Regions from separate parts of the Streptosporangium sp. NPDC051023 genome, predicted to be linked through region 1. Evidence: riboswitches for the same ligand, from Rfam matches in the RefSeq annotation. Region 1 holds a riboswitch; each other region holds the start of a gene.
The links. Region 1 has a riboswitch for cobalamin ahead of AB0395_RS06855 (acyl-CoA dehydrogenase family protein). Riboswitches for the same ligand answer to the same signal wherever they lie in the genome.
Positions count from the first base shown of each region.

Region 2: linked by a shared signal. The riboswitch ahead of metE (5-methyltetrahydropteroyltriglutamate--homocysteine S-methyltransferase) and the one ahead of AB0395_RS06855 (acyl-CoA dehydrogenase family protein) in region 1 are both predicted to bind cobalamin.
Region 3: linked by a shared signal. The riboswitch ahead of cobN (cobaltochelatase subunit CobN) and the one ahead of AB0395_RS06855 (acyl-CoA dehydrogenase family protein) in region 1 are both predicted to bind cobalamin.

Region 1 is NZ_JBFBCE010000007.1:122,201-132,515, forward strand. It holds gene AB0395_RS06845 (SDR family NAD(P)-dependent oxidoreductase) at 1-625, shown strand, start outside; gene tsaD (tRNA (adenosine(37)-N6)-threonylcarbamoyltransferase complex transferase subunit TsaD) at 670-1,698, opposite strand; cobalamin riboswitch at 1,958-2,144, shown strand; gene AB0395_RS06855 (acyl-CoA dehydrogenase family protein) at 2,132-2,461, shown strand; gene AB0395_RS06860 (enoyl-CoA hydratase/isomerase family protein) at 2,461-3,519, shown strand; gene AB0395_RS06865 (hypothetical protein) at 3,749-5,071, shown strand; gene AB0395_RS06870 (amidohydrolase/deacetylase family metallohydrolase) at 5,109-6,401, shown strand; gene AB0395_RS06875 (RidA family protein) at 6,408-6,788, shown strand; gene AB0395_RS06880 (cytochrome c oxidase assembly protein) at 7,040-7,873, opposite strand; gene AB0395_RS06885 (DUF2243 domain-containing protein) at 7,873-8,433, opposite strand; gene AB0395_RS06890 (sugar kinase) at 8,938-9,879, opposite strand; gene AB0395_RS06895 (hypothetical protein) at 9,876-10,019, opposite strand; gene AB0395_RS06900 (IclR family transcriptional regulator) at 10,163-10,315, opposite strand, start outside.
Region 2 is NZ_JBFBCE010000086.1:23,715-34,029, forward strand. It holds gene AB0395_RS38310 (cytochrome P450) at 1-761, shown strand, start outside; gene AB0395_RS38315 ((2Fe-2S)-binding protein) at 728-1,561, opposite strand; gene metE (5-methyltetrahydropteroyltriglutamate--homocysteine S-methyltransferase) at 1,790-4,114, opposite strand; cobalamin riboswitch at 4,267-4,459, opposite strand; gene AB0395_RS38325 (hypothetical protein) at 4,671-5,318, shown strand; gene AB0395_RS38330 (AEC family transporter) at 5,456-6,358, shown strand; gene AB0395_RS38335 (MFS transporter) at 6,385-7,626, opposite strand; gene AB0395_RS38340 (TetR family transcriptional regulator) at 7,713-8,384, shown strand; gene AB0395_RS38345 (glucosyl-3-phosphoglycerate synthase) at 8,417-9,370, opposite strand; gene AB0395_RS38350 (hypothetical protein) at 9,500-10,315, shown strand, end outside.
Region 3 is NZ_JBFBCE010000046.1:8,999-19,313, forward strand. It holds gene lysA (diaminopimelate decarboxylase) at 1-1,269, shown strand, start outside; gene AB0395_RS27530 (cytochrome P450) at 1,284-2,540, opposite strand; gene AB0395_RS27535 (superoxide dismutase family protein) at 2,887-3,489, shown strand; gene cobN (cobaltochelatase subunit CobN) at 3,635-7,249, opposite strand; cobalamin riboswitch at 7,372-7,564, opposite strand; gene cobG (precorrin-3B synthase) at 7,588-8,880, shown strand; gene AB0395_RS27550 (precorrin-8X methylmutase) at 8,877-9,503, shown strand; gene AB0395_RS27555 (precorrin-2 C(20)-methyltransferase) at 9,500-10,315, shown strand, end outside.

The sequences.
Region 1 (10,315 bases):
CCTGCTCGACTTCGACGGCGACCAGGTGGCCGCGACGGCGGCCGAGCTCGGCGCGCGGTGGGCCCGCTGCGACGTCGGCGAAACCGCCTCGGTGAACGCCGTCGTCGACTCGGTGGTCGAGCAGACCGGACGGCTGGACGTCCTCGTCAACAACGCGGGGATCCTCAGGGACTCGGTGCTGTGGAAGCTCACCGACGACGACTGGGAGCGGGTGATGGCCGTCCACGCCGGTGGCACCTTCCGCATGACGCGGGCTTGCGTGCCCCATCTACGGGCACGTGGCTACGGCAGAATCGTGAACGTCACCTCCTACTCCGGGCTGCGCGGAAACATCGGGCAGGCGAACTACGCCACGGCCAAGGCGGGCATCGTCGGCTTCACCAAGACCGCGGCCAAGGAACTGGCCCGCTTCGGGATCACGGTCAACGCCATCTCACCGAACGCCGAGACCCGCATGATCTCCTCCATGCCGCAGCGGAAGCGGGACGAACTCACGACCGGCATCCCCATGGGCCGGTTCGCGGACCCCTCCGAGATGTGCGCGGCCATCGGGTTCCTGGCATCCCCCGAGGCGGGGTACGTCACCGGCGCGGTCCTCCCCGTGGACGGAGGGTTGTCGATGTGACGACGCCGCCGTGAAGACGGCTTTCCGGTGCCGCGGCCGGGACGTCAGAACCCGGCGGAGTCAAGGGATGCCCGGGTCAGCGGAGCCGAAGGGTCGGCGGCCAGGCCGAGGGAGGAAGGCGGGATGTCCGCGGCGACCAGGAGGCCTCCGACGGCGGCGATCATCGCGCCGTTGTCGGTGCACAGGTGCGGGGGCGGGATCCGCAGCGTGATGCCCGCGGCGCCGCACCGCTCCGCGGCGACCTGCCGCAGCCTACGGTTGGCGGCGACCCCGCCCACGACCACGAGGGTGTCCACGTCGTGGGCCAGGCAGGCATCGACGGCCTTGCGGGTCAGCACGTCGACGACGGCCTCCTGGAACGAGGCCGCGACGTCCGGCACCGACAGTCCGGGACCGTCTCGCTCCACATGCCGGGCGACGGCGCTCTTGAGCCCGGAGAAGGAGAAGTCACAGCCGACGCCGAGCATCGCGCGGGGAAAGCCGATCGCCCCGGGGTCGCCGTCCCGGGCGGCGTGGTCGATGGCGGGGCCGCCGGGGTAGGTGAGCCCGAGGATCCTCGCGATCTTGTCGAACGCCTCGCCCGCGGCGTCGTCGCGGGTGTCACCGAGGTGGACGATCGGGTCGCGGGCCAGGTCGCCGAGCAGGAGCAGCGAGGTGTGGCCGCCGGAGACGATCAGCGCGACCGAGCGGGGCGGCAGCGGGCCGTGCTCCAGGGTGTCGGCGGCCACGTGCCCGGCCAGGTGGTGCACGCCATACAGTGGCCGCCCCCAGGCCAGCGCGTAGGCCTTCGCGGCGGCCAGCCCGGTCTGCAGCGCGGTCGCCAAGCCGGGACCCGAGGTGACCGCGACGGCGTCGATTTCGGACGGGCCGATCCCGGCCTGCCGGAAGGCGGCCTTCACGCAGGGGACCAGCGACTCCAGATGGGCGCGGGCGGCGATCTCCGGCACCACCCCGCCGAACCGTACGTGCTCCTCCATCGAGGAGGCCAGCGCGGCGCCGATGAGCCGCCCGTCGGCGACGATCCCGACGCCGGTCTCATCACACGAGGTCTCGATCCCCAGAACGACCGCCATGCCACCCTCTTGTTGCGACTAGCTTGCAACTACAAATAATAGGCAAAAAGATTCGCCGGTGACGTCAGGTCGCCGGAGGGATTTCAAGAGGCGAACAATGCGGACATGAGGGGATAAATATCCCCCCGACACCTCGGCCTGGTCGATTCGCTCGACAGGGACAGGCCAGGACAAACCGGCCACGCACCCAGACAGGGCTCCGCGGCAGCCGAGGGTGACATTTCACATACCGGCCCGGCCACTCTGGACTTACTAGGACGTCCAACTATATTTTCGTGGTGAAGGCCCGCGGTGCAGGGAAGCCGGTGTGAATCCGGCGCGGTCCCGCCACTGTGACCGGGAAGTGCGTCATCGCTTGGAATGAGGCCACTGGCGAAAGCTGGGAAGGCCGGATGACGTGCGCTGATCCGGGAGTCAGGATACCGGCCGCGGGTTGATCCGTGTTGTCCACGAGGATGGAGCGAACACGCATGGCATCGGTACGCGCTCGCGAGCCCGGAAACGTCCCGGCGGTGGAAGATCCCCCGCGCTGACGGCCCTGCTGCGCCTTGACCCATTCACCGGTTCCGCGCCGCCCACCGACGTGGCCGACACCGGCTTCGCCGTCGCCGACCAGGCCCTGCAGCTGCACGGCGGCTACGGCTACCTCACCGAGTACGACATCGAGAAGATCGTCCGCGACCTGCGGGTACACCGAATCCTGGAAGGAACGAACGAGATCATGCATGTCACCGTCGCCCGCGGGCCGGTCGGAGCCGCCTGATGAGCACTCAGCCGGACACCGGAATCGAGACTCTGGTCGTCGGCCGCCTCGGGCACATCATCCTGAACCGGCCGAAGGCTCTCAACGCCCTGACCCATGACATGGTCCGCCGCATCGACACCGTCCTGCGTGTGTGGGCCGACGACGACGCCGTCGCCGCGGTGCTCGTCAGCGGCGCGGGCGAGCGGGGCCTGTGCGCCGGGGGCGACATCCGCGCCATCTACCACGACGCCAGAGAGAAGGGCGATGCCTCAGCGGCGTTCTGGCGGGACGAGTATCGCCTCAATGCGCATATCGCCCGGTACGGCAAGCCGTACATCGCCCTGATGGACGGCATCGTCATGGGCGGCGGCGTCGGCGTCTCCGCGCACGGCTCCGTGCGGATCGTCACCGAACGCACCATCCTGGCCATGCCCGAGACCACCATCGGCCTCGTCCCCGATGTGGGAGGTACCTACCTGCTGTCGCGGGTGCCCGGCGAGCTGGGCACCCACCTGGCGCTGACCTCCGCCTCCATCGGCGCGGGCGACGCCGTGGCCTGCGGGCTGGCCGATCATTTCGTCCCGTCCGAGGACCTGGAGGCGCTCACCACCGAGCTGACCCGGCGGGACGTGGCCGAGACGGTCGCCTCCTTCGCCCGCCCCGTACCGCCCGGTGAACTGGCCGAGCAGCGCGGGTGGATCGACGCCTGCTACGCCGCCGACACGGTGGAGGAGATCGTGGAACGGCTGCTCGACAGCGGTGAGAGCGCCGCCAAGGAGGCGGCCGAGCGGATCGGCGGCAAGTCGCCGACGGCGCTGAAGGCCACCCTGCGGGCCCTGCGCCTGGCCAGCGGACTCGGCTCGCTGGAGGAGGCGCTGGACCAGGAGTACCGGACCTCCCGCGCGGCATTCGCGGAACCCGATCTGGTTGAGGGCATCCGGGCCCAGGTGATCGACAAGGACCGCTCCCCCAGATGGTCACCGGCCTCCCTCGAAGAGGTGACCGAGCGCGACGTGGACCGGTTCTTCGCACCCCTGGGCGAGCAGGAACTCGGACTGTCGGGAGGGCTTCGGTGACGATCGCCTTCGTCGGCTTGGGCAACATGGGCGGGCGACCGGGACTCCGGGCGACGCGAGGTGGAGAACACGCGTGCGGTGGCCGCCACAGGCCGCCGCACGCTCGCGCCAGGCAGCGCTTCCGCCCGGTTCGTAATACAGCTGCGAGCCAGGTTCCCCCGACGCCCTCCTGCTCGTATACTGGTCGCATTACGAACTACTTCCGAACATAGGTCGCATAAGAGGTGTCATGACGATCGCGATCGGACTCGTCATCCACGCGAGTCATCGCACCGTCTTCGAAGAGGCGGCCCGCACCCTCTCCGGCGTGCACCTGGAGTGGGTCACCTACCGGCACGAGGACGAGATACAGCCCCTGGTCCGGGAGTTCCTCGGCCGCGAACGGCAGGTGGACGGACTGCTGCTCGGCAAGGTCCCCTTCGTCAGGTCCCGCGAGCTGCTCCCGGCCGACCTGCCGGTCACGGTCGTCACGTCCGCCGGTCTCGACCTGTCCGTCGCGTTCTTCAAAGCGGCGGCCCGCGGCCGGCAGGCGGTCCCGGTCAGCATCGACACCTTCGACCAGGAGACGGTCGACGAGGTCGTCCAGGCGCTCAACCTCGACCGGAGCCAGGTCGCCTGCCTGCCGTACAACCCGCGGCAGAGCGTCGAGGAGGTCGTGGACTTCCACCGCCGCTTCATGGAACGAACCGGCGCCGCCTACGCCATCAGCCTGCGCACCGCGGTCACCGCCCGGCTGGCCGACTCGGTTCCGGTGATGAACGCGCTCTACGGTCCGATCACGATCCGGACGAACCTTCACGAACTCGCGCTGCGCATCCAGTCCCGGCAGGCCAACGCGTCGAGATTCGCCGCGGGCGTCTTCCGCGTGGTCACCCAGGACGCCCAGGCCGACCTGGACCGTGTCCGCATCGGGTTGATGAACCTGCTGGTCAACACGCCCGAGTTCGGCGACGCGTGGATCGAGAACCGGGACCGGCGCGGCGTCGTGGTCTTCGCGCACAAGGCGCTGTTCGAACACGCCACCCAGAACTGGATCTCCCTTCCCATCCTCGGCCAGGCCCGGGAGACGCTCGGCATACGCCTGGCCGCCGGATTCGGCATCGGTGTCTCGGCCCGCACCTGTGTGCAACTGGCCGAACGGGCGGTGGCACGGGCGGAGCAGGAGAACGTCCCCTCGGCGTATCTGGTTCAGGACAACGGGATCATCATCGGCCCGATGAGCGGCGGCTCGGCGAACCCCCTCGCCTTCACCTACCGCGACCACGGCGGAGACCTTGAGGAGCTCGCCCGCCGCGCCGGTCTGAGCCCGGCGACCCTGTCCCGGCTCGCCGCCCTCGAACGCAGCCTTGAGGGACGGCTCATCTCACCCAGCGATCTCGCCGGTTCCCTCGGGATCACCGACCCGAGCGGGCGCAGGCTGATCCGCAAACTCAACGAGTCCGGCCTGGTCACCGAGGAAGGCAGCGAGCAGATGCACCGTAAGGGCCGCCCGACACGGCTCTATCGCCTGAGCATCGGCAGCGCTCGCACGGACGAGGCCACGCCTTCCTGAAAAGACCCCGCGCGTGTTGAAAGCCCTAGGAGGATCAGTGTCCTACGATCTGCTGCTGGCCGGCGGCGAGGTCATCGACGTCGGTGGCGGCCACGTCGGCCGGTACGACGTCGCGGTGCGCGGCGGCCGGATAGCCGCGGTGGCCCCCGATCTGCCCCGGCACGAGGCTCGCGAGGTGATCGACGCCGGCGGCAGGCTGATCACACCCGGTCTGATCGACATGCACACGCACATACATCCCGAGGCCACCTACTGGGGAATCGATCCGGACCCCGTCGCCTGGTACACCGGGGTCACCACGTGGGTCGACGCAGGCTCGGCAGGGGCCTACAACGTCGAATCCCTGCGCTCGGCGGTCCGCGACCTCCAGGTACGCGTCGTGGCGCTGCTCAACATCTCCGCGGTAGGCCTGACCGCTCCGGACGGGGAGAACCGGGAACTGGCCAACTGCGACGTCGACCTCGCCGCGTCGACCCTGGCGGCCAACCGCGACCTGCTCGTCGGGGTGAAGGTCCGCATGGACGGCAAGTCGGTTGGCCGGAACGGGCTGGAGCCGCTGCGCCGGGCGATCGCGGTGGCCGAGACGGGCGGCGTCCCGGTGATGGTCCACATCGGCGTCGCCCCGCCCACCGTGGACGAGGTCCTGGGACTGCTGCGCCCCGGCGACATCGTCACGCACTGCGCGAGCGGGCTGGCCAGCGGCATGCTCGACCAGGACGGCATCTCACCCGCGGTGGTCGAGGCGCATGCGGCGGGCGTTCTGTTCGACATCGGACACGGGTCCGGCGGCTTCGCGTTCGACGTGCTCGAAGCGCAACTGAAGGCCGGCGTGGTGCCGTACACGATCTCCTCGGACCTGCACGCCCGCTCCCTGTACGGGCCCGTGTTCGACCTGCCCACGACGATGACGAAGCTCCTCGCCGTCGGCCTGCCCATCGAGCGGGTGGTCGCGGCGGCCACCGCCCATCCGGCCCGGGCGCTGAACCTGCCCGACGGGGCCGGCACGCTGACCGTCGGCGCCCGCGCCGACCTCGCCGTCTTCACGGTGGAGGAAGGCGACTTCGAGGTGGTGGACGTGCACCGGCAGCGCCGCGTCTCCGACCGGCGGCTGGTCAACGAGGTCACCTACGTCGCCGGACGTCCGCTGCCGCCCCGGCTCCCATCACGGCCGAAGCCGTGGATCCCGCTCACCGACGCGCAGCACGAGGCGTTGCGCCTTCGCGACCAGCGGGTCCGCGACCTGCTCTCCACTCCGCTCGTCGGGCCGGAAGGGCTTGCCGAGCAGTTCCCCCGATTCCCCACCGATCCCACCCCGTCCTCAGGAGGATGACCCGATATGCCCAAGCAGACAATCAGCACCCCCGACGCGGCTCCGCCCGGCGGGCCGTACTCGCAGGCCGTCGTCGCCGGCGACCACGTCTATCTCGCCGGGGCCTGCCCGGTGCTCCCCGACGGCACGTGGGTGCGTGAGTCGTTCGCCGAACAGGCCCGCCTCGCCTTCACCAACCTGGCTCAGGTCGCCAAGGCGGCCGGGGCGGACCTGTCGCAGGCGGTCCGGGTAGGGGTTTATCTGCGGGACTTCGCCCACTTTCCCGAGATGAATGAGATCTACGTGGAGTTCTTCGGCACGGAGAACCTCCCGGTCCGCACCACCATTCCGGTGGCGCTCAACGGCTTCGACATCGAGGTCGACGCGATCCTCTACACGGGAGACTGATCCATCTCACCGGCCGCCGCGAGGGCCGCCAAGGCCCCGCGGCGGCTCCGGTCCGCCGGTCCTGCTCGGCCACGGGCGGCGCGGCCGGCCCGTCCGATGTGCCGCTGCCGTAGCCGAGCTTTGGCTCGCAGGGCCACCAGTGTCGGCTCACCGCGGAACTGGAGCGGATCGCCGTCGGCCTCCAGCCGGGCCACCTGCCGTGCGGACTGTGATCGCCGCGGACGATCGTTCCACGGGCGGGCCGTGACCTCTCAGAGAGCCGGGTCGGCGGAGGAAGGTGACAGCTGCCGAGGCCGGATGCTCCTGCGGGCGAGGTTGCGGGCAGGGCGCCAGGTGGCGACCAGGGCTGCGGCGAGCAGCAGCTCGGCGATATCGCCGCCGTAGTACATGATCTCCGCACCCCCACGGATCTGGGCGACGGAGGCGTCCACCTCGACGAAGTAGCCGTCGTACAGGAGCCGGGAGACAACGGCGTGGGCGGCGACGGCGATGCCGAGCACCACCAGCCGGGCAGAGGCGCCTGGACGGTGGGGGGCAGGGTCGGCTCCCGCGATGGCCCAGGCGAACACGAACCCCGCCAGCAGGGCGTGGATCTGCAGCAACCGGTGGAGAACCGGCTGACCGGCGGCGGCGTTGTACAGCGGCGTGAAGTACAGCACGGCCAGGCCGCCGCTGCTCAGGAGCAGGGCGGTGATCGGATGGGACAGCACGCCCAGTGGCCGGCTGCGCAGGAGGCGGGTCAGCTGCCGGGCCAGGGTGGCGGGCAGGGCTCGCAGCAGCGTGCTGACGGGGGCGCTCAGCACCAGGGCCAGGGGCGCGTACATCCCGATCAGCAGGTCCTGGAACATGTGGCCGCGGAAGTCACGGTGGGCGAACGAGGCCATCGGCGGCAGCAGCGCGATGCCCAACAGGAGGCATCCGGTCAGGAAGGCCGCGGCCCGCCAACGGTCCGCGGGCCGGGATCCGGTACGCCGCCGCGCCCGGCGACCGAGCAGCAGGTAGCCGACCGCGAGCAGCGTCACCCCTGCCACCGGTAGCAGCATCTCCCACGGACCGCTCCCGTGGTCGTGCGTGGGCCCGTACATCAGACGTTCCTCAGCCGGTCGGAACCGCTGCCGGGGGCGGCCGATTCGGGGTCGAAAGGCGTGCCGCCGCGCCGCAGCAGGTATCCGGCGACCGTCAGCACGGCCCCCAGAACCAGGAAGCCGATGTCCCACCAGAGCCGGTAGGGGCCATGGTGAACATGGTGGACGCCCAGGATGTGGTGGCCGAGGACGCCTTCGACGAGGTTGAACAGTCCCCATCCGGTCAGTACCCAGCCCCACAGCGTCCGAGACGTCCACACCTGGCGCCTGTGACGGGGAACTCGCGCGTACACGATGGCCAGACCGGCCAGCACGGCCAGCCAGCGCACGGTGTGGAGGATCCCGTCCCACGCGGTGTTCATCTCCAGCCCCGGAACGGTGAAGGGCGAGTAGTACGTCGCCCCCGTGTCGGTGCTGCTGAGCATGTGATGCCATTGAAGAAGCTGGTGCAGCAGGATCCCGTCGACGAACCCGCCCAGCCCCACTCCCAGCACGATCCCGGGCAGCTGCAGGTCCGTCGGACCGGCACTCGCTGTGGCCCGTTCGGCAGCGATGGACATGGCCTCTCCTGACTCCTACCGGAAATACCGCTGAAACGCCGGGAACGTCATCGTGACGATGCTCGCGTCCAACCGCCCCGTGCAGGAGTCGGTGCATGTCGAGTTCACCGCGAACCAGGCCGCACGCCGATGATCCGTATCCGTGACGGGCGGGCCCGTTCCCCCGGCAGCCGAGACGCCGATCCGTGGTCCTAGCGCCCCGTGGTCCTACCGTCCCGTGTTCCTACCGTCCCGTGTGACGGCCTTCACCGGCGCCGGCGGCACCCGCCCGCCCGGCGCGAAATGAATTCGGTGGCTCTGTCGCAGTCATCAGCAAGACCCCCAAATCCCTCAGGGTCGTTCTGTGTCCGAACTACTCACACTGTAGCTTGGCGGCTTTTCACAGGAGCGAGGTGGGGCGGCACCGGGCGGAGAACCCGTCCATCCAGCCCATCCCCCGTGCGCCGCCCCGGTCTCGGGGAGCCTGCCCGGGACCCACGCGTCCAGGTCCCGGGCGGCGCGTCCTCAGCGGAGGACGTCGCCTCGGCGGTCGAAGTCGCACAGGTCGGAACGGGTGGGAAGCCCCTCCCAGTCGCCCGAGACGGTTACCGCGAAGGCGCCGGTCTTGGTGGCGGTCGAGAGCCTGCCCCGTGGATCGACGCCGCTCACGAGTTCGCTCAGGTACCCCGCGGCGAAGGCGTCTCCCGCTCCGACGGGGTCGACCGCCGTCACGACCTCGGCGTCCTGGAGATACAGCTCGTCGTCGATGACGGACACGCTGCCCGCGGCTCCAAGTTTGATCATGACCTGGCGCGGCCCGAGGGACGACAGCGCACGCGCGCAGTCAGCCGGCGTGGCCTCGTCCACGATGAGCTGCGCCTCCTCGTGCGTGGAGAACAACACGTCGGCCCGCTTGACGAGCGGGTCGAGGGCCGCCGCGGCCGTACGCGGATCCCACAGCGCGCTGCGGTAGTTCAGGTCGAGTGAGACGATGACACCGTGGGCCTTGGCGATCTCGACCGCCGCCGTCACCGCCGCGGCGGGATCGTCACCGAGTGCCGGTGTGATGCCGGTGACGTGCAGCACCTTCGCCTCGCGGATCACCGCCTCGTCGATGTCGTCGACGCACAGGTGTGAACCCGCGCTGGCGGCCCTGACATAGGTGACCCGCACCTTGCCCGCGGCCCCGACGGTCTTGAGCATCATCCCGGTGGGCGCGAAGTCGCGCACGCACGAACTCGAGACGCCCTCGGCCTGCAGTTCGCGCACGATGACGTCACCGATCTCGTCGTCACCGACGCGGCCGATCCAGTGCGTGCGCAGACCCAGCCTGGAGGCGCCGATGGCGAGATTGGTCTCGGCGCCGCCGAAGCCGAGACGCAGCAACGGCTTGCGCAGCAACGGACCGGGCTCAATCGGCGTGAGCAGCCCCATCGCCTCACCGAGTGTCACAAGGTCGGCCGTCATCGACGTGCCCGTCCCGTGCCCTCGACAGGCGCGTCCACCGTACGAGCCGCGTGCTCGGACGAGGGGGCGCGGAGGATGGCGACGACACCGGTGGTGACGATCTGTGCTGGAGCCGCTGTGCGCTCCATGGTCCCGATCATGGTGAACTTCCTTCAGGGGAACGTGCGGACGAGTCGGCCGCGTCGACGGCGGGGACGGTGCGGTGCCTTCCGGGGAAGGCGCGCGGGGGGACACCGAGGCGCGTCGTGCCCCCCGGGGTGGTCGAGGGCGCCGGGCGTCACGATCACCGTTTCGCTCCGAGGCGCCGCGAGATCTCGTTCGCCGCCGCGATCACGAGGGGGCCGAACTCCACGGCCTTCTCCGGGGTGACCCGCTCCACCGGCCCGGAGACGCTGATCCCGCTCAAGCTCGCCCCCGACTGGTCGAAGACCGGCGC
Region 2 (10,315 bases), on a different contig from region 1:
CCATCCCCTCGCTGGTGGTTTGCGAGCTGCTGGGCGTCCCCTACGCCGACCGGACCGACTTCCTACGCCTGAGCACCGACCGGTTCGACCTGTCCGCGGGCCCTGAGGCCTCGCTCCAGGCGGTCAACGACTCGCTGGCCTACCTGACGGACCTGGTCGCCAGACAACGCCGGGCCCCCGGCGACGGCCTGCTCGGCATGCTGCTGCGCGAGCACGGGGACGAGATCGGCGACCGCGAGCTGGCCGGCCTGGCCGACGGGCTGCTCACGGGCGGCCACGACACCAGCACGAGCATGCTCGCCCTGGGCACACTGTGGCTGTTGCGGAACCCGGAGCAGTTCCTCCTGGTCCGCGAAACCGACGACCACATCGACGCTCTGGTCGAGGAGTTGCTGCGCTACCTCACGGTCGTGCAGGTCGCCTTCCCCCGTTTCGCCCGCGAGAACCTGGTCCTGGCGGGACAGCCGATCTCCAAGGGAGACATGGTGCTGTGCTCGCTGACCGGGGCCAACCGTGACCCGGCGCTCGGCCGGGACATCGACAGCGTCGTCCCTGGCCGGGAGGGCCTCTCCCACCTCGCCTTCGGGCACGGCGTCCATCGATGCGTCGGCGCGCCGCTGGCTCAGATGGAGCTGCGCATCGCCTTCCCCGCCCTGCTGCGCCGATTCCCCGCCCTACGCCTCGCCGTACCGGCGGAAGAGGTCGCCTTCAGGAAGATCTCGATCGTCTACGGGGTTGACTCTCTACCCGTCGAGTGGTGATCGCGGCCGGGCCGGGGACGTGCCAGGGCGCAGTCGCCGCACATACCTCCGCCCGGCACACGGTAGTAGAGGCAGCAACTGCGCCTGGCGAAGGAGAGCCGTCCCCGCGTCGGCCCGGCCAGCTCACCGGTGCCTTCGAGCACCCCGAGGGAGAGCAGCCCGCGCCCCAGCGCGACCGCCCTGGCCGCCAGCTCTGGCCGCTGCCCGGCGATCGTGCCGAGCGTCCCGGCCAGGGCCGAGGCCGCGTTCCCCCACAGCAACGCGGGAGCGATCTTCGTGGTCTCCTGTACGGCCAGCGCCAGCGGCTCCAGCAGCCCGGTCACCACGTTGTGGTACAGCGGTTCCACGACCTGGCCCGGCTCGGCGATCTCCCACCCCGGCAGATGGGGAGTCCACAGAGGAAGCGGCCCGGTCGGCTCGGGGCGCCAGTGGACGCGCTCCGGAGTCAGGTCGACGAAGAGGTCGCAGACGACGGCCGCGCCGACGGCCGGTGACCACAACCTCGCGGCCAGGCCCTGAAACAGGATCGAGGCGGCGACCCTGGTCTCCGTCGTGTTCAGGCGTCCCCGGAAGTTCGCGATCATGGCCGTCAGCGCGCCCAGGTCGGTGAACAGAACGCCGAACGGCCGCCAGGCCTGGCCGGTCCGGTCTTCGGGGTCCGTCGAGACCGCAAAGTAGGCACCGATCGTGGACACCTCGGCCATGACGCCGGCGACCAGCCCTGCGGGTGCGGGCCGTGACGCCGGCCAGGCTCCCCTCGGGCCGCCCGGCGCGGGGGCGTCATGCCGAAGGGGCCACATGACGTTCACCATCCTCTCCGTGAGATCCGTCCCCGGGCCCGGCACGTGCCGGGCCCGGGGAGACCACTGTCCCGCTTACTGTCCCGCTTACTGTCCCGCTTTCCGTGTCCGCCCGCGCGTCGTGAACGCTCCCCTCCGCGTCCGCCCGCGCGTCGTGAGCGCTCCCCCACCGGCCGGGAGCCCGGTGAGGGCACAGCGAGGACACAGCGGCGGGCCCGGAGCTGTCCGCTAGCCGATCGCGCCGGTCACCTCGGCTCGAACCTCGCGGGCCGCGGCGACCAGGTTGTCCAGGGACGCACGCACCTCGAGCCACCCCCGGGTCTTCAGGCCACAGTCGGGGTTGACCCACAACCGCTCGGCCGCGATCCCGTCCAGCGCCTTGCGCAGCAGGGACGCGATCTCCTCGACACCCGGGACGCGCGGGGAGTGGATGTCGTAGACCCCAGGCCCGGCCTCCCTGGGATATCCCGCCTCCGCGAGCTCATGGGCGACCTGCATGTGCGAGCGGGCGGCCTCCAGGCTGATCACGTCGGCGTCCAGGTCGTCGATGGCGGCCAGGATCTCACCGAACTCGGCGTAGCACATGTGGGTGTGGATCTGGGTCCGCGCCTGTACTCCGCTCGTGGCCAGCCGGAAGGCCTCGGTGGCCCAGGCCAGGTAGGCGGCCCGGTCGGCGGCGCGCAGCGGCAGGGTCTCGCGCAGCGCGGGCTCGTCGACCTGGATGACGACGGTGCCCGCCGCCTCCAGGTCGGCGACCTCGTCGCGCAACGCCAGAGCCACCTGGCGGGCGGTGTCCGCCTGCGGCTGGTCGTCGCGGACGAAGGACCAGGCCAGCATGGTCACCGGCCCGGTGAGCATGCCCTTGACGGGACGCCCGGTCTGGGACTGGGCGTACGTCGTCCAGCGCAGCGTCATCGGCTCGGGCCTGGAGACGTCCCCGGCGAGGATCGGCGGCCGCACATAGCGGGTGCCGTAGGACTGCACCCAGCCGTGCTGGGTGGCCAGGTACCCGTTGAGCCGCTCGGCGAAGTACTGGACCATGTCGTTGCGCTCCGGCTCGCCGTGCACCAGCACGTCGATGCCCGCCGCCTCCTGGAAGACGAGGACCGAGCGGATCTCTGAGGCGATCCGCTCGTCGTAGGCGGCCTGGTCGATCCGCCCGGCCCGCAGATCCGCGCGGGCCGCCCGTAGCTCGGCGGTCTGTGGGAAGGAGCCGATGGTGGTCGTGGGCAGCGACGGCAGGCCAAGAGCGGCGCGCTGCGCTGCGGCCCGCTCGGGGTAGGGCTGGGGACGGCGCGTGTCCTGCGGGGTGACCGCGGCGCAGCGGGACCGTACGGCAGGATCGCGGGTGAGCGCGGAGGCCGCGCGCGAGGCGAGGTCGGCCCGGTTGGCCGCCAGCTGCCCGGCAACCGCGCCGGTGCCCTCGCTCAGCCCCCGGGCGAGAGTGGCGATCTCGGCCGTCTTCTGCCTGGCGAAGGCGAGCCAGCGGCCGACCTGCGGGTCGATCCCGTGCTCGAGCGCGGTGTCCAGCGGAACGTGCAGCAGCGAGCAGGAGGCCGCCACATCCACCCGGCCCGCCAAGCCGAGGAGGGTGGCGAGGGTGGACAGCGACCTGCCCAGGTCGTTGATCCACACGTTGCGGCCGTCCACGACCCCGGCGATCAGGCGCTTGCCCGGCAGCCCGCCCACCCGGGCCAGGTCGTCCAGGTTCGCCGCGGCCGGGCCGGTGAAGTCCAGCCCCAGGCCCTCGATCGGCGCCTCGGCCAGGACCGGCAGGGCCTCGCCGAGGCGGTCGAAGTAACTCGCGACGAGGATCTTCGGCCGGTCGGCGAGGGTGCCGAGCTCGCGGTAGGCGCGGGCGGCGGCCTCAAGCACGGTCCGGGGCCTGTCCTGGACCAGGGCGGGCTCGTCCAGCTGCACCCACTCGGCTCCGCCGGCCCGCAGGGCGGCGAGCACCTGCGCGTAGACGGGCAGCAGCCGGTCCAGCAGGGTGAGCGGGTCGAAGCCGGGGTCGGCGCCGGGCTCGGGCTTGGCCAGCAGCAGATAGGTGACCGGGCCGACGAGCACGGGACGCGCGGTGTGACCGAGCTCGACGGCCTCACGCAGTTCGCCGACGGGCTTGGTGAGGTCGGCGATGAAGACGGTATCCGGTCCCAGCTCGGGCACCAGGTAGTGGTAGTTGGTGTCGAACCACTTGGTCATCTCCAGCGGGGCGACGTCCCGGGTGCCACGCGCCATGGCGAAGTAGCCGTCCAGGGTGTCGGCCTCGATGGCGGCCCGGTGGCGTCCGGGGATGGCCCCGACCATGACGCTGGTGTCCAGCACATGGTCATACAGCGAGAAGTCCCCGGTGGGAACCTCCCGCACGCCCGCGTCCGCCAGCTGCCGCCAGTTGCCGCGGCGCAGCCTGGCCGCGACGTCGCGCAGCTCTTCGGCGGTGACGCGACCGGCCCAGTAGCCCTCGATCGCCTTCTTCAGCTCACGGTCCGGTCCCTGGCGCGGATAGCCGTGGACGGTGGCGATCGATGAGGGGGTGGCGGAAGTCTCAGCCACGAAACTCTCCTTCGCGAGTCATGGAGGACCCCGGTGCTCCCGAGAGGCGCGAAGGAACGGCTGACCGGCGGGCACGTCGTGCCCGCCCGCACCGCGACCCGCCCTCGAGGTCACCGAAGTCACCGCGTACGTGGTCGCGCGCGGGCAGTGGCAGGTCTTCGGACTCGCGGGCACGCCATGGCGTTCTTCGCGCCTTGGCATCTACTGGCCGTCGCTTCCCCGATCCGGTGTCCGGATCCAGTGCGTATGACGGCGGTCGTTCCCACTCACCGCTGCGGGGCAGTCCCGGAATTGGCGAGCTCGCGAGCCAAACAGGCGAGCGCTGCCGCACCGGGTTCCCTCTTACGACGCGCCTGCCTGGCGGGCAGGGCGAACCGACTGCGGGTCCAGCCTAGGCGCATTCCGCGCCCCGGGCGACAGGAACTCCGTGTGGCGGTGCCATACGAACCGACGCGAAGCCGTACGAAACGGCGCGAAATGGCCGGTGCCGTCCCGAAGGCGGCTCCTCCTCCCCGGCGGCGTCGAACCATCACGCGGCGGGATACGTGGTGAGAGCATGTTGAGGCATCGAGTTCTCACCGTTCTCCTGCTGCTGGCCGCGACCGTCGTGATCACCCCCGGTACGGCATGCGCCTGCAGTTGCGCTCCGCTGGGACCTGCGGAGCAGGTCGGCAGGGCAGCCGCCGTCTTCACCGGGACGGTGGTCTCCGCCCGCCCGGCCAAGGGCGATCCGCTCGGCCCCAGGCCGCCGATCATCTACACCTTCAGGGCCGACCAGGTCTACAAGGGCAGGGCCGACGCCGAGTACCAGGTGGCCACCAACGCCGACAGCGCGGCCTGTGGCTACGGCTTCACCGTCGGTTCCCGTTACCTGGTCCTCGCCTCGGATGAGAAGACGGGCCTGTTCGACACCGACCCGGGCGTCCCGCTGCACACGGCGTTGTGCGACGGCAACCTGGCGGTCCGCGCCGGTGAGGGGCCGTTGCACGCGCAGGACGCGATCCAGAACGGGGAGCCGCTCTCCGCCGGACTCCTGTCCGCGCTCGGTACGGCCACCCGTCCCCGCCCCACCTCCTCTCCCGCCGCGACCCCCGTCTCCTCCCCCTCCGCGGCGATCTCCCCGTGGCTCTACGCGGTCGGAGCGGCGGCGCTCCTCGCTCTCGCCTTCGCCGGATGGCGGCTGTCCGGGAAACGCCGGATGTGAGGTTCCGTTCTCCGGCCGCCGAGTACGGCACAGCGCGCGGCCGGAGGAGTGCCGGCGGAACCCCCGGCTCCCGGATGTCAAGATCGGCCAGATACGCTCGAAGCCTGCCGGCACGAGGAGTCTGCGATGGCCCCCCATTGATCGCGGCCTTCGTCCCGATCTGGGTGCTGACGTTGCTCGGCTTCGTCGCCGGGCGGTTCCGGCTGCTGGGCGCGGAGGCCGACCGGGTTCTCGGTGGGTTCGTCTTCCATCTCGCGATGCCGGCCGCGCTGTTCTCCATCCTCAGCAGGACCCGGCTGTCGTTCAGCGGGCCCGCGCTGGGCGCCTTCGCCGCCAGCACCGTCGTGACCATGGCCCTGGGCTTCGCGCTGAGCCGCCACGTTCTCGGCAGGAAGCCCGGCGAGGCCACGATCGGCGCGATGGCCGCGGGCTACGTGAACTCCGCCAATCTCGGCATCCCGGTCACGCTGCAGGTGCTCGGCGACGCCACCTTCCTGACCGGGGTCCTGCTCTTCCAGCTTCTGGTGATCACTCCGGTCGTGCTCGTGGCCTTGGACCGGAGCGCGGAGCGCGGGCTCAGGCCCGCCCGGCTGGCGAGCCTGCCGCTGCGCAACCCGGTGATCCTCGGCCTGGCCGCGGGTGTGCTCTGCTCCGTGCTCGGCTGGCGCCCGCCACCGTTGATCGCCGAACCGCTGGCCCTGCTCGGCGGCGCGGCCGTACCCGCCGCGCTGGTCGCGCTCGGCCTCTCGCTGACCGTGCGCGGCCCCGACCTGACGGGCGAACGGACCGAGGTGCTCGCGCTGTCGGCCATGAAACTGCTGGCCCAGCCGCTGCTGGCCTACCTGTTCGGGCTGCTGGCGCGGCTGAGCCGCGCCGAACTGCTCGCGGTGGTCGTCTGCGCGGCCTTGCCGACCGCGCAGAACGCCTACGTCTACGCCCGCGAGTACGGCCAGGCCGACTCGGTCGCCCGCGGAACCGTGATCACCGGCACCGCGCTGTCGATGCTCACCCTTGCGGCGATCGGCTGGCTGCTGGGGTAAGCGGCGCCTTGGCCATGGCGAGCGATTCACGAACCGGTCACCCGGCCGGTGTGTGTCGCGGCCAGCAGGGCCAGTACGCCGAGGAGCAGGATCCCGGCCAGGCCGTACATCAGCGCACCGAAGCCGCCCGTGATGAAGGCCGTGGCGAGTTGCGGGCCGAGGCTCCCGCCGAGGAACAGGGAGAAGGTGAACAGGGCCAGCGCCGTACCGCGCGCCTGCCCGGCGATCACGCCGATGTTCTCGTTCAGCGCGGGGGCGCCCGCGGCGACGCCGAGCACGTAGACGGCCAGGAGCAGGGCGAGGCCGACCAGGCCAGGGCGGATCACCGCGACGGCGGCGAGTGCGAGGGCCGCGAGCGCGAGCAGGTACGCCGCGCGCCGGGAGGCGGCGATCCTGCCGAGCAGCGGCGTCAGCAGCGGAACGACGATCATGGACGGCAGGCCGCTGATTCGCAGGGCCATCAGCGCGTCGGGGGAACCAGCGACGCCCACGGGACCGCCGAGCTGCAGTCCGGTGTACACCGCGACGAACGTGGCCAGGATGGTGACCGTCGCGGCGTAGCGGAGCAGCAGCGCGGGAGTCGCCAGCAGGGCGGGCACCGCGCGGTAGGCGGACAGGAACGAACCGGAGAGCTCGCGCGAGGGGTCGGGCAGCATCACCGCGGCCGCGGCGACGGCAGCCACCGCGAACGCCACAGCGGAGATCAGGAAGATGCCGCGCCAGCCCACAATCGGGCCCAGCGCCTGAGCCACGACCTGGAACAGCACGGCCGCGGCCAGGAACCCGCTCGTCACGGTGGCCAGCGCGACCATCCGGTGGCGCGGCTCGATCCGCTCCGCCATGTAGGCCATCGCGGCGGGCGGGAAGATCGCCACGGTGACCCCCTGCAGCACCCGGAACGCGATCGCGATCTCGGGTCCCGGGGCCACGGCGACCAGGGCCGTGGCCACCGCCGCGATCGGCAGGCCGAGGCAGATCAGGCGCTTACGCCCGTACCGGTCGGAGAGCGGGCCGAACAGCAGGAACCCGGCGGCGTATCCGACGCCGAACGCGGTCACGAGCCAGGTGAGACCGCTCTGCGGGGTCTGCCATCCGGCCGCCATGCCGTGCAGCAGCGGGATCACCACATAGAGCTGACCGCTGGACAGCACGGCGGTCAGTGTGAAGACCGCGAGGGTGCGCCAGAGCGGCGCGCGCCTCTGGGGAAGGGCCTGTGGGAGAGAGGCAGGGGGTGCCGTGAGAGACGGCGCGGGGGAGATGTCGCTCATGGCAGGACCGTAACCAACTATCTAGTTGGAAGTCAACCAACCGGTTGGTAGAGACAACCAACTGGTTGGTCCACTACACTTGCGCCATGTCGAAGGAAGCCACGAGGGACGCGCTCCTCACCGCCGCCCGCAGCGAATTCGCCGCCTACGGGATCGCCGGCGCCAGGGTTGACCGGATCGCCGAGCGCGCCGGGGTCAACAAGGAGCGCATCTACGGATACTTCGGCAGCAAGGAGAAGCTGTTCGACCAGGTGATGGAGTCCGTCCTCGACGAGATGGCCGAGGTCGTCGCCATGCCCGGCGACGACCCCATCGACTACGTCGGCAAGATCCACGACTTCTACCTCGCCAACCCCGAGCTGACCCGGCTGCTGATGTGGGAGTCGCTGCACTATCGCGAGGACGCCCTGGAAGGACAGCACCGGCGGATCGCCCGATGCGCAGCGAAGGCCGAGTCGCTCGCCGCGGGCCTGGGACGCGAACCGTCCCCCGAGGTCTCACGCACGATGATGACCCTGATCGGGCTGGCCGCATGGCCGATGGTCATGCCCAGGCTCGGCCGCATCGTCGTGGGTGAGGAGTTCGGCACCGAGGAGGGGCACCGGCGGATGCGCGAGCACCTGGTCGACTTCGTGCGCACCGCCCTGAACCACGCCCCGCCCGGCGCCGCCGACGGTGAAACCAGGGAGAACACCGACGGTGAACCCGGCGGGAACGCCGAACCCGTCTCGGGCCGGGGCACGGCGCGCGAGGTGTGACAGGGCCCGCTCCGATCGGCCTCCTCCACGGGTCAGTCTCCGGTATGGCGGCGCCCGTCGACGGTGACCATCGGGGGGCGTTCGGCGACGGCCACGTCGCGCACGGTCACCTGGTGCCCGTCCGCGCCCCTGCGGAACTGGGCGAGACGGGGAGAGGGCGTGTGCAGCGAGACCATCTTGTTGTGGCGTTCGAGGCGCGACCACGAGGTCTGCAGGATCTGGGCGGCCATCCCGCCGAGCGCCTCCGTCGACTGGTGGGAGTGGACACGGCGGCCCAGGTCGACCTGGGCGAGGGAGTCGAGCCCGACGAGCTCGAGCAGGTCGACCAGCAGAGCCAGCTCGACCCCGTAACCGGTGACGAAGGGGATCCGCTCCAGCACGGAGCGCCGTCCGGCGTACTCACCGGCGAGGGGCTGCACGAACCCGGCGAGCTGTGGCCAGTGCAGGTTGAGCAGGGGCCGCGCGACCAGCTCGGTGACCCGCCCTCCCCCGCTCTGCACGTTCTGCAGCGGCCGGTCGTAGCAGCCCTTGACGTAGACCACGCCGGAGTCGTCGAGCAGCGGGCCGAGCAGCCCGGTCACGAACGAGGTGCGGAACTCGCGCAGGTCCGCGTCGACGAAGACCAGCAGGTCGCCGGAGGTCACCGCGAGGGACTTCCACAGCGCCTCCCCCTTGCCGTCCAGCGGTTTCAGGTCCGGCAGGATCTCGTCCTGCGCGACCACCCTCGCTCCGGCCTGCGCGGCGCGCGCGGCGGTCTCGTCGACGGATCGGGAGTCGATGACCACGATCTCGTCGACGAGCGGGGCCTCCTCCATCAGGTCGCGCCGGATCGCCGCGACGATCTCCCCGACCGTCTCCGCCTCGTCGCGTGCCGGCAGCACGACGCTGATCGTGCTGTTTCCCTTGGCCCGCAGCAACCACGGCAACGGCCAGTCATCCGACGACGAGGTGCGCCTGCCCAGCCATGCCTCCACTTCAGGCAGCACAGCCCATCCTTCCCCGCACCTCGGAAATCACGGGTATCACCCTATGCGGCTCTGATTCTCGGCGAGTACGGGCTCTCGTACCCGTCACGTAGTGGGAAGATCGGCTCAAAGCAGCGAGGAGGGGCGGGTATGGACCCGGTGGCCGTGATGAGGGCGGCGCGCACCGTCCGTGACGAGCTGGACCGCATGCCCGGCGACACCTCGGCGGAGCTTCGCGACCGGCTCGACCTGCTGCTCGCCGAGGAAGGTGGACAGCCGCCCGGCCCGCTGGCCGAGGCCGTCACCTCGCTTCTGTCCCAGTACGGCCCCGCGTGGGAGCGGTTCTGCCTGCTGCTCGGCCAGGAGGGGCCCGCCCCTGGCGAGCTCACGCCGGAGCGGTCCGCCCCTGCCGAGCGTGCGCCGGAGCGCGGCCCCTCGGTGATCGGCAGGCTGACCGGGGCCTTCCGGAGGCGGCGTAGGGAGGGCGGGGAGCGTCCCGCGGCCTCGGGCGGCCAGGAGCCGCGGCTCCTGCCGCTCGTCGAGGCACCCGGCGAGGTCGTCGCGGGCTGGGGCGCCGAGGTCGAGGTCGGCCTGACGGCGGAGGAGGCGTCCGGTGGCCAGGCCGCGCCGTACGCCGCTCACGAGCCCGTCGACCTGAACATCCAGATCATCGCCGAGGGGTTCGAGGCGCCGGGCGGGTGGCGGGTGCGGCTGCGCGTGGACGAGGCCTCGCCGTACCCCAGGGCGCAGGTCGGCCTGGTCGCCCTGGCACAGGAGCAGCCGGTCACCGCCAGGCAGATCCAGGTGATCCACGCGGTGCGCGGCCAGGTGACCGGCTTCGGCGTGCGCGCGCTCGCGGTCCTCGACTCCCCCGGCCTGCTCGGCCAGGAGAACGCCCCGCATCCGGTCGCGGGCACCCCGGTACGGCTGGCGGGCACCGGGGAGGCGCCGGACGTCACGGCGGTC
Region 3 (10,315 bases), on a different contig from region 1:
ATCGAGAACGGCTGGCCACGCACCGCGGCGTGGACCGGCGAGGAACTGCGCATCGGCGGGATAGGCGTGCGGGAGCTCGCCGCCGAGTTCGGCACCCCCGCCTACATCCTCGACGAGGAGGAGTTCCGCGCCCGCTGCGCCGAGTGGCGCCAGGCGCTCGCCGACGGGGAGGTGCACTACGGCGGCAAGGCCTTCCTCTGCCCCGAGGTGGTGCGCTGGCTCGACGCGGCCGGGCTCTGCCTCGACGTGTGCACGGGGGGCGAGCTGGCGGTCGCCGTCGCCGGGGGCATGGACCCCGCGCGGGTGGTCTTCCATGGCAACAACAAGTCCCTCGCCGAGCTGCGCCGCGCCGTCTCGTGGCAGGTCGGCTGCGTGGTCGTCGACTCCTTCTCCGAGATAGAGCGCCTGGCCGCCCTGGCGGACGAGGCCGGGGTACGGCAGAGCGTGATGATCCGCGTCACCCCCGGGGTCGAGGCGCACACCCACGAGTTCATCGCCACCGGCGGCGACGACTCGAAGTTCGGCTTCTCGCTGCGTGCCGGGCTGGCCGCGGAGGCGGTCCGCCGGGTCCTGGCCGAGCCCTCCCTGGAACTGGCCGGGCTGCACTCCCACATCGGCTCGCAGATCACCGATCTCGGCGGGTTCACCCTGGCCGCGCGCAGGATGGCCGAGTTCCTCCAGACCATGGAGCACGAGCACGGCGTGACGATCCCCAAGCTCGACCTCGGCGGCGGGCTGGGCATCGTCTACCGCCCCGGGGACCCGATTCCCCCGCGCCCCGCGGAGGTGGTCGCGGCGCTGCGCGAGGTCGTGCCCGCCCGCATACGGCTCGCCGTCGAGCCGGGCCGCTCGATCGCCGGGCCGACGGCCGTCGCACTGTACGAGGTGGGCACCGTCAAGGAGATCCCCGGCGTCAACACCTACGTCAGCGTGGACGGGGGGATGAGCGACAACCCACGCCCCGCCATGTACGGCGCCGCCTACACCGCGTTCCTGGCCTCCCGCCCCTCACAGGCTCCCCCGCGTGAGGTCACCGTGGTCGGCAAGCACTGCGAGAGCGGGGACGTGCTCGTCCGCGACCTGCCGCTGCCCGCCGACGTGCGGCCCGGCGACCTGCTCGCCGTCCCCGCCTCCGGGGCCTACCAGCGGTCGATGGCGAGCAACTACAACCACGTGACGCGGCCGCCCGTGGTCGCGGTCCGCGACGGGGCCGCCCGGGTGATCGTGCGCAGGGAGACCGAGGAGGACCTCCTGCGCCTCTACGCCTGAGCCCGGGAGTTCGGCTACGGCCGAGCCTGGGCGGGAGCGGCCGGGCGCAGCACGACCGGCAGTGTCCGGTGCCCGTTGACGATGAAGGAGTCGAGGGGAACCAGCTCGTGCCCGGGGACGGCGAGCGTCAGATCGGGGAAGCGGGAGAACAGCGCCGCAAGCGCGATGCCCGCTTCGAGCCTGGCCAGCGGGGCGCCGAGGCAGTAGTGGACGCCATGGCCGAATCCGAGGTGCTCGCGGCGGGTCGGCCTGGTGAGGTCGAACAGGTCGGCGTCGCCACCGTGTTGGTCCGGGTCGCGCCCCGCGGCGGTGTAGCCGACGACGATCGGCTCTCCCCTGCCGATCACCACGCCGTCGAGGTCGATGTCCTCGACGGCGTAGCGCAGCGGCAGGTTGGCCACGGGTGTCTGCCAGCGCATCGTCTCGTCGATCACGTCGTCCCACGAGGCGGCGCCCGCGCGCAGCAGGCCGAGCTGGCCGGGGTGGGTCAGCAGGGCGTGGATCGCGTTGTCGATCAGGTTGACGGTGGTCTCGTGGCCTGCCGCGATCATCAGGAACAGGGTGTCGACCAGCTCGGCCTCGCTGAGGCGGGAGCCACCGTCCTCGTCGCGCGCGGCGATCAGGTCGCTGGTCATGTCGTCACCTGGCTTCTCCCGCTTGCCGGCGACCAGGCCGTCCAGGAGGACGTATCCGTCCCGGAGGGCGCCCTCCACCTCCTCTGGGTCGGCGGAGGTGCGGAAGAGGCTGTCGACGACGCGGCGCAGGTCATCCTTCGCGCTGTCCGGGATGCCGAACAGCTCGCCGATCACCCGCATGGGAAGCCGGTAGGCGAACGTCTCCCTGACGTCCACGACCCGGCCCTGCGGGGTCGTGGCCAGCGCGTCGAGGAGCTCTCCGGTGATCCGCTCGACGCGCGGGCGCATCGCCGCGACCCGGCGCGGGGTGAACGCCTTGGAGATCAGCGAGCGCAGTCTCCGGTGGTCGTCGCCGTAGGCGGTGAACATGTTGTAGACGGAGACCCAGCTGATCAGCGGCCAGTGCGGCGATATCTCGCCGTTGATGTAGGCGGGCCAGTGCCTGCGGGCGTCCTTGGAGACGCGCGGGTCGGCCAGGAGCCGTTTGATCGCGTCGTGGTGGGTCACCACCCACGTGACCACACCCCCGGGAAGCTCGGCCCGCACCAGGGGGCCCGCGTCCCGGAGGCGGGCCCCCTCCGCGTGGATGTCGCGGCCTGTCGGGTCCAGGGGGACGGGGCGGGAGGTGGGTTCCACGGGCTCTCCGGCTGTCTCGGCGGCGTGAACGGGCATAGACGGGCAGGGACGGGCAGGGACGGGAGGTACGGCAGTGGCCGAACCTACGCCATGGCACGCCCGGATGAAATCACCTTCCCTCCTGGCTTCCATGACCGCACTGTGAGCATTGCGTTACCGAAAGCGGTCCTTTCTTTCCGTGGCCCGGGGCGACCCCGCGCCCCGCCGCACCCGGCCCCACCATGCTTTGCGCGCCCTTTACCGTCCAACCCCAGCCAGATGAGAGCGTCGCCCGCGAAGTGTGGAGAAAGATCCCAGTGAAAGCTCGCACGGACAACCTCGCACGGACCAACAAAGGAGGCCTGCCATGTTCCGCAAGACCCATCTGGCCCTGATCGTGGCGCTCGGTGTCGGCGTCGTCTCCGTCGGCGCCGCCGCCGCGGCCGAGTCGGTGGCGGACCGCTCCGGGCGCCAGGCCCACGCTGTGATCAAGAACGTCGACGGCGCGGTGGTCGGCTCACTCAGGATCGACCACGAGCGGTACGGCAAGTCCAGGGTGACCGTGACCGTCAGGGGCCTGACCGCCGGCTACCACGGCTTCCACATCCACACCACCGGAATCTGCGACCCCACGTCCACCGACCCGGCGACCGGCAGCCCCTTCTTCAGCGCGGGCGGCCACTTCAACCTCGGCACAGGCGGCCACGCCGACCACTCGGGGGACCTGCCCGCCCTCCTGGTCGGCGCGGACGGCACCGCCAGCGCCTCCGTGGTGACCGACCGCTTCCGGGTCGACCAGCTCCTCGACAAGGACGGCAGCGCGGTCATCGTGCACGCCCTGCCCGACAACCACGCCAACATCCCGGCCCGGTACACCGACGCCAACGGCAAGGCGGGGCCCGACGAGGCGACCCTCAAGACCGGAGACTCCGGCGGCAGGATCGGCTGCGGCGTGATCTCCGAGCGCTGACCCTCGCCGGGGTCCCGTCTCCCGGCACCCGTGCGCGGGCCTCGCGGCCCCCTCCTGTGGGTCCGCGAGGCTCGCGTCAGGGCGGGCATGGCGTCGCGCCCGAGAATCAGGCGCACGGCCCCGGAGCGGCGGCCGGAGCCGCCGGTCAGGCGCCGTCCTCCAAGTCCCCCTCGGACTTGAGGTAGACCTCCTGCAGGTCCCGCAGGATGTCGGGATCGGGGTGCTCCCACATGCCGCGCCCCGCCGCCTCGAGCAGGCGTTCGGCGATGCCGTGCAGCGCCCACGGGTTGGACTCGGCGAGGAAGGCCTGGTTCTCCGGATCCAGCACGTAGGTCGCGGCCAGCTTGTCGTACATCCAGTCGGCGACGACCCCGGTGGTCGCGTCGTAGCCGAACAGATAGTCGACGGTCGCGGCGAGCTCGAAGGCCCCCTTGTAGCCGTGCCTGCGCATGGCGGCCAGCCAGCGCGGGTTGACCACCCGGGCGCGGAAGATCCTGGAGGTCTCCTCGGACAGCGTCCTGGTGCGCACCGCGTCGGGGCGGGTGCTGTCGCCGATGTAGGCGGCGGGCGCCTTGCCGGTGAGCGCGCGGACGGTGGCGATCATGCCGCCGTGGTACTGGAAGTAGTCGTCGGAGTCGGCGATGTCGTGCTCGCGGGTGTCGACGTTCTTGGCCGCGACCGCGATCCGCCGATAGGCCGCCTCCATGTCCTGCCTTGCCGGGACTCCGTCGACGCCCCTGCCGTACGCGAAACCGCCCCACACCGCGTACACCTCGGCGAGGTCGGCGTCGTCGCGCCAGTTGCGACTGTCGATCAGCGGCAGCAGCCCGGCGCCGTAGGCCCCCGGCCGGGAGCCGAAGATCCGCATGGTGGCCCTGCGCTCGTCGCCGTGCTCGCGCGTGTCCGCAAGCACGTGCGCCCTGACGTAGTTGCTCTCCTCCGGCTCCTCGATCGCGGCGGCCAGCCGTACGGCGTCGTCCAGCATCGCGACCACGTGCGGGAAGGCATCCCTGAAGAACCCGCTGATCCGGACCGTGACGTCCACCCGGGGACGGCCCAGTTCTCCGGCCGGGATCGGCTCGATGCCGGTCACCCGCCGCGACGCCTCGTCCCACGCGGGGCGCACGCCCAGCAGCGCCAGCACCTCGGCGACGTCGTCACCCGCCGTGCGCATGGCGCTGGTCCCCCACACGGACAGGCCGACCGAGCGCGGCCAGTCGCCGGTCTCCGCCCGGTAGCGCTCCAGGAGCGACTCGGCCATCGCCTGCCCGGTCTCCCAGGCCAGCCTGCTCGGCACGGCCTTCGGGTCGACCGAGTAGAAGTTGCGGCCCGTGGGAAGCACGTTGACCAGCCCGCGCAGCGGCGATCCGCTCGGCCCGGCCGGAACGTAGCCGCCGTCGAGGGCGTGCAGGATCGCGCCGATCTCGTCCGTGGTGCGCGCCAGCCTGGGGACGACCTCCTCCGCCGCGAACCGCAGGATGCGCTCGACCGGCCCGGAACCGGCCTCCGCCACCGGGCGGACAGTGTCCGGCACGGTCGCGGCCACCTCGGCGGCGGCCTCCGGATCCCAATCCCGGTTCTCCATCGCCTCGACCAGCGACCTGGCCAGCGCCTCGGCCTCGTCGGTGCCGAAGCGGCCCGCCGTACCGTCCTCGTTCAACCCGAGGGCCTCGCGGAGCCCGGGCAGGGCCGCGCCCCCCGCCCACATCTGGCGGGCGCGGAGGATGGCCAGCACCAGGTCGACACGGGCCGCGCCCTGCGGCGCGGCGCCCAGCACGTGGAGGCCGTCGCGAATCTGGACGTCCTTGACCTCGCACAGCCACCCGTCGACGTGCAGCAGGAAGTCGTCGAACTCGGCGTCGTGCGGACGGTCCTCGAGGCCGAGGTCGTGGTCGAGTTTGGCGGCCTGGATCAGGGTCCAGATCTGCGCGCGGATCGCGGGCAGCTTCGCCGGGTCCATCGCGGCGATGGAGGCGTGCTCGTCGAGGAGCTGCTCCAGCCTGGCCATGTCCCCGTAGGTGTCGGCGCGGGCCATCGGCGGGACGAGGTGGTCGACCAGCGTCGCGTGGGCGCGGCGCTTGGCCTGGGTGCCCTCACCGGGGTCGTTGACCAGGAACGGATAGATCAGCGGCAGGTCCCCCAGCGCGGCGTCCGGGCCGCAGGAGGCGGAAAGGCCCGCCGACTTGCCCGGCAGCCACTCCAGGTTGCCGTGCTTGCCCACGTGCACCACGGCGTGCGCGCCGAAGCCGTCGGCCAGCCAGCGGTAGGCCGCCAGGTAGTGGTGGCTGGGCGGCAGGTCGGGGTCGTGGTAGATCGCGATGGGGTTCTCGCCGAACCCGCGGGGCGGCTGCACCATGACCACCACATTGCCCGCGCGCAGCGCGGCCAGCACGATCTCGCCGTCCGGGTCCTGGGAGGTGTCGACGAACAGCTCGCCGGGCGCGGGCCCCCAGTGCTCCTCCATGCCGGAGCGCAGGTCCTCGGGGAGCGTGGCGTACCACTCGGCGTACCGGCCCGCCGCGATGCGCACCGGATTGCCCGCGAGCTGCTCCTCGGTGAGCCATTCGGGGTCCTGGCCGCCCGCGGCGATCAGCGCGTGGATCAGCGCGTCGCCGTCCTGCTCGGTCACGCCGGGCAGCTCGCCCTCCGCGCCGATGTCGTAGCCCCGCTCGCGCATCGCGGCCAGCAGCCGCACCAGGCTCGCCGGGGTGTCGAGGCCGACGGCGTTGCCGATCCTGGAGTGCTTGGTGGGGTAGGCGGACAGCATCAGCACGATCCGCCGCTCCGCGGGCGGGACGTGCCTGAGCACGGCGTGCCGTACGGCGATGCCCGCCACCCGCGCGGCGCGCTCCGGGTCGGCGGCGTAAACGGTCAGCCCGTCCCCGTCGATCTCCTTGAAGGAGAAGGGCACCGTGATGATCCGCCCGTCGAACTCGGGGATCGCGACCTGGGTCGCCGCGTCGAGCGGGGAGAGGCCGTCGTCGTTCTCCTCCCAGGAGGCCCTGCTGCCGGTCAGGCACAGGCCCTGCAGGATCGGGACGTCCAGCTCGGCGAGCGCGCCGACATCCCAGGCCTCGTCGTCGCCGCCCGCCGAGGCGGTCGCGGGGCGGGTGCCGCCTGCGGCGAGCACGGTCACCACCAGGGCGTCGACCGTGCGCAGGAGCTCCAGCAGGCCGGGCTCGGCGCTGCGCAGGGAGGCGCAGTAGACGGGCAGCGCGCGGGCGCCCGCGTCCTCGATCGCCGAGCAGAGGGTCTCGACGAAGGCGGTGTTGCCCGCGACGTGGTGGGCGCGGTAGTAGAGCACCCCGACGACGGGGCCCTCCTGGCTGCGTGCCGGGCGCTCGAGCACGCCCCAGGCGGGGGTCGGGGCGGGGGCGGCGAAACCGTGCCCGGTCAGCAGCAGGGTGTCCGAGAGGAAGTGGCCGAGCTCGACGAGGTTGGCCGGTCCGCCGTGGGCGAGGTAGGCGTGCGCCTCGGCGCACACCCCGCCCGGCACGGTCGACAGCTCCATCAGCTCGGCGTCCGGCGCCTGCTCGCCGCCGAGCACGACGACGGGCACCGGTCCGGCGAGCAGGGCGTCCAGGCCCTCCTCCCAGGCGCGGCGCCCGCCGAGCAGCCGGACCACAATCAGGTCCGCGCCCTCAACCAGGGGCGGCAGGTCCGCCGCCGTGAGCCTGGCGGGGTTGCCGAGGCGGTAGTCGGCGCCGCTCGCGCGGGCGCTGAGCAGGTCGGTGTCCGAGGTGGAGAGCAGGAGGATCATGCGTCACGCTCCACGGCGGACAGGAGGGCACGGCCCCCGGGGACAGCGGGCACGGAAGGCTGGCGGGGGAACGGCGAACAGCGCACGGAGGCTTCCTCCCTCGGGGTCCTCGCCCCGGGTCGTCGTCGGCTACGACGGCTGGAGTCTCCTGGCTCCCGGATCGGTGCTCCCCCCAGCCTTCCCGCCCGTCGCCGGGCAGTGGCCTGGATGGGGTTCGCTCCCCGGTTACAGTGGCGGGACCGCGCCGGATTCACACCGGCTTCCTCCCTTTGCCGTCGCCAACGATGAGACTACGGCAGCGAGGTTCCATGCAAGAAACTGGCGTTACCATCCTCAGCGTGGTCATTGGCGACTTTTCCGGACGATCGCGGCCTGACGCGTGTCCGGGGGCACTGCAGGTGCACGCCGCCGCCGACGGCGGCCTGGCACGGGTCAGGGTCCCCGGAGGGCGGCTGACGGCCTCCCAGCTCCGCGAGCTCGCCGACGCCGCCTCGGCCTGCGGGAGCGGCGTCATCGAGCTGACCTCCCGCGCGAACGCGCAGGTACGCGGGCTCGGCGGGGAGGGCGGCTTCGCGGCCCGCATGGCGGGCGCCGGGCTGCTGCCCTCGGCCACCCACGAGCGGATCCGCAACATCCTCGCCTCGCCGCTGACCGGCTGCGACACCCGGAGCCTGCTCGACGTGAGCCCGCTGGTCTCCGAGCTCGACCTGCGGCTGTGCGGCACGCCCGCCCTCGCCGGGCTGCCGGGGCGTTTCCTGTTCGCCCTCGACGACGGGCGGGGCGACGTGGCCTGGCTGGACCCCGACGCCGGGATCCTGCCGGTCGGCCCCGGGCAGGCCGCGCTGATCCTCGCGGGCGCCGACAGCGGCCTGCGCGTGCCGGTCGGCTCCGCGGTGGCCGCTCTGCTCGCCGCCGCCGAGGCGTTCCTGGCGGAACCGGAGGTCGCGCAGGCTCGTGCCTGGCGGATCCGCGAGCTGCCCGGCTGCGCGGAACGGGTCGCGGAACGGGTCGGCTCCGCCCTGGAACTCGGGCGGGCGGCCCCGGTGCCGACGCCGTCCACGGAGACACCCGCAGAAACATCCGCAGAGGCACCCGCGGAGGCGCTCGCGGGGCGGGAACCGGTGGGGATCATCGAGCAGCCGGGAGGCCGGGTCACGCTTGGGGTCACGGTGCCGCTGGGGCGGCTGACCTCGGCCCAGGCGGAGCTGCTCGCGGACCTGGCCTCCTCCGGAGAGGTACGGCTGACGCCGTGGCGCGGCGTGGTCCTGCCCGGCCTGACCCGCGCGGAGGCCGCCAGGGCCGCCGCCCTGCTCACGGACGCGGAGCTGGTCGTGGACCCCGCCTCGCCGTGGACAAGCGTGACAGCCTGCACGGGACGTCCCGGCTGCGCCAAGTCTCTGGCCGACGTGCGGGCCGACGCGACCCTGGCAATAACCTCCTTCCCACGCACCGGTACGCTCCCCGTGCACTGGGCGGGCTGCGAGCGGCGCTGCGGTCGCCCGAAGGGGCGGGTCGCGGACGTGGTCGCCACCGCCACCGGCTACCGGGTCGACCTGGACGGCAGGAGCCTGGACTGCGTAGGCATCGAAGAGACCACGGCCGCGGTGACGGCCCTGAGAGGGGAAACGTGATCGACTACGTCCGTGACGGCGCGGAGATCTACCGGCGTTCCTTCGCCACCATCCGCGCGGAGAGCGACCTGGAGGGCCTGCCGCCCGACGTCGCCCAGGTGGCGGTCCGCATGATCCACGCCTGCGGGATGGTCGACCTGGTCGGCGACCTGGGCTGGTCGCCCGGCGTGGTCGCCTCGGCCCGCGCCGCCCTGCGCGCGGGCGCGCCCGTGCTGTGTGACGCGATGATGGTCGCCTCGGGAGTGACCCGCCGCCGCCTGCCCGCGGACAACGAGGTGATCTGCACGCTGGGCGACCCCGGTGTGCCCGAGCTGGCCGAACGGCTCGGCACCACCCGCAGCGCCGCCGCCCTCGAGCTGTGGCGCGAGCGCCTCGAGGGCTCGGTCGTCGCGATCGGCAATGCGCCAACCGCGCTGTTCAGGCTGCTGGAGATGGTCGGGGAGGGCGCGGGACGGCCCGCGGCCGTGCTCGGCGTCCCGGTCGGCTTCATCGGCGCGGCCGAGTCGAAGCAGGCCCTCGCCGAGCATCCGGCCGGTCTGGAGTACCTGGTCGTGCACGGGCGCCGGGGTGGAAGTGCGATGACCGCGGCGGCGGTCAACGCGATCGCGAGTGAGGAAGAATGAGCGAGATGTCTGCCGGGCGGCTCTGGGGAGTCGGGCTCGGACCTGGGGATCCGGAGCTGGTGACCGTCAAGGCCGCCAGGCTCATCGGGGAGGCGGACGTGATCGCCTTCCACAGCGCCCGTCACGGCAGGAGCATCGCCCGCTCGGTGGCCGCGCCGTACCTGCGTGACGGCCAGGTCGAGGAAGCGCTGATCTACCCGCTCACCACGGAGACCACCGACCACCCCGGCGGCTACCAGGGCGCCATCGACGACTTCTACGCCGACTGCGCCCTGCGGCTGGCCGCCCACCTGGATGCGGGCCGCGACGTGGTTGTGCTGTGCGAGGGCGACCCGCTCTTCTACGGCTCCTACATGCACATGCACAAGCGTCTCGCCCACCGCTACGTCACCGAGGTCGTCCCCGGCGTGACCTCGGTGAGCGGTGCGGCGGCCGTCCTGGGCAGGCCGCTGGTCGAGCGGGACGAGATCCTGACCGTGCTGCCGGGGACGCTCCCGGCCGAGGTCATCGCCGAGCGCCTCGCCACGACCGACTCGGCGGCGATCCTCAAGCTCGGCCGGACGTTCGCCAAGGTGCGTGACGCGCTGGCCGAGGCGGGCCGCCTCGACGAGGCCTGGTACGTGGAGCGCGCGACCACCGGCAAGCAGCGCCTGGCCCCGCTGGCCGAGGTCGATCCGGACAGCGTGCCGTACTTCTCGCTGGCGTTGATCCCGAGCCCGGTCAACGCGGACCTCCCCGGTACCGGGGAGGCCGCCCCCGCGCGGGAGATCGGATCGGCCGTGGCCGCCGGCGTGCGGGGCGAGGTGGTCGTG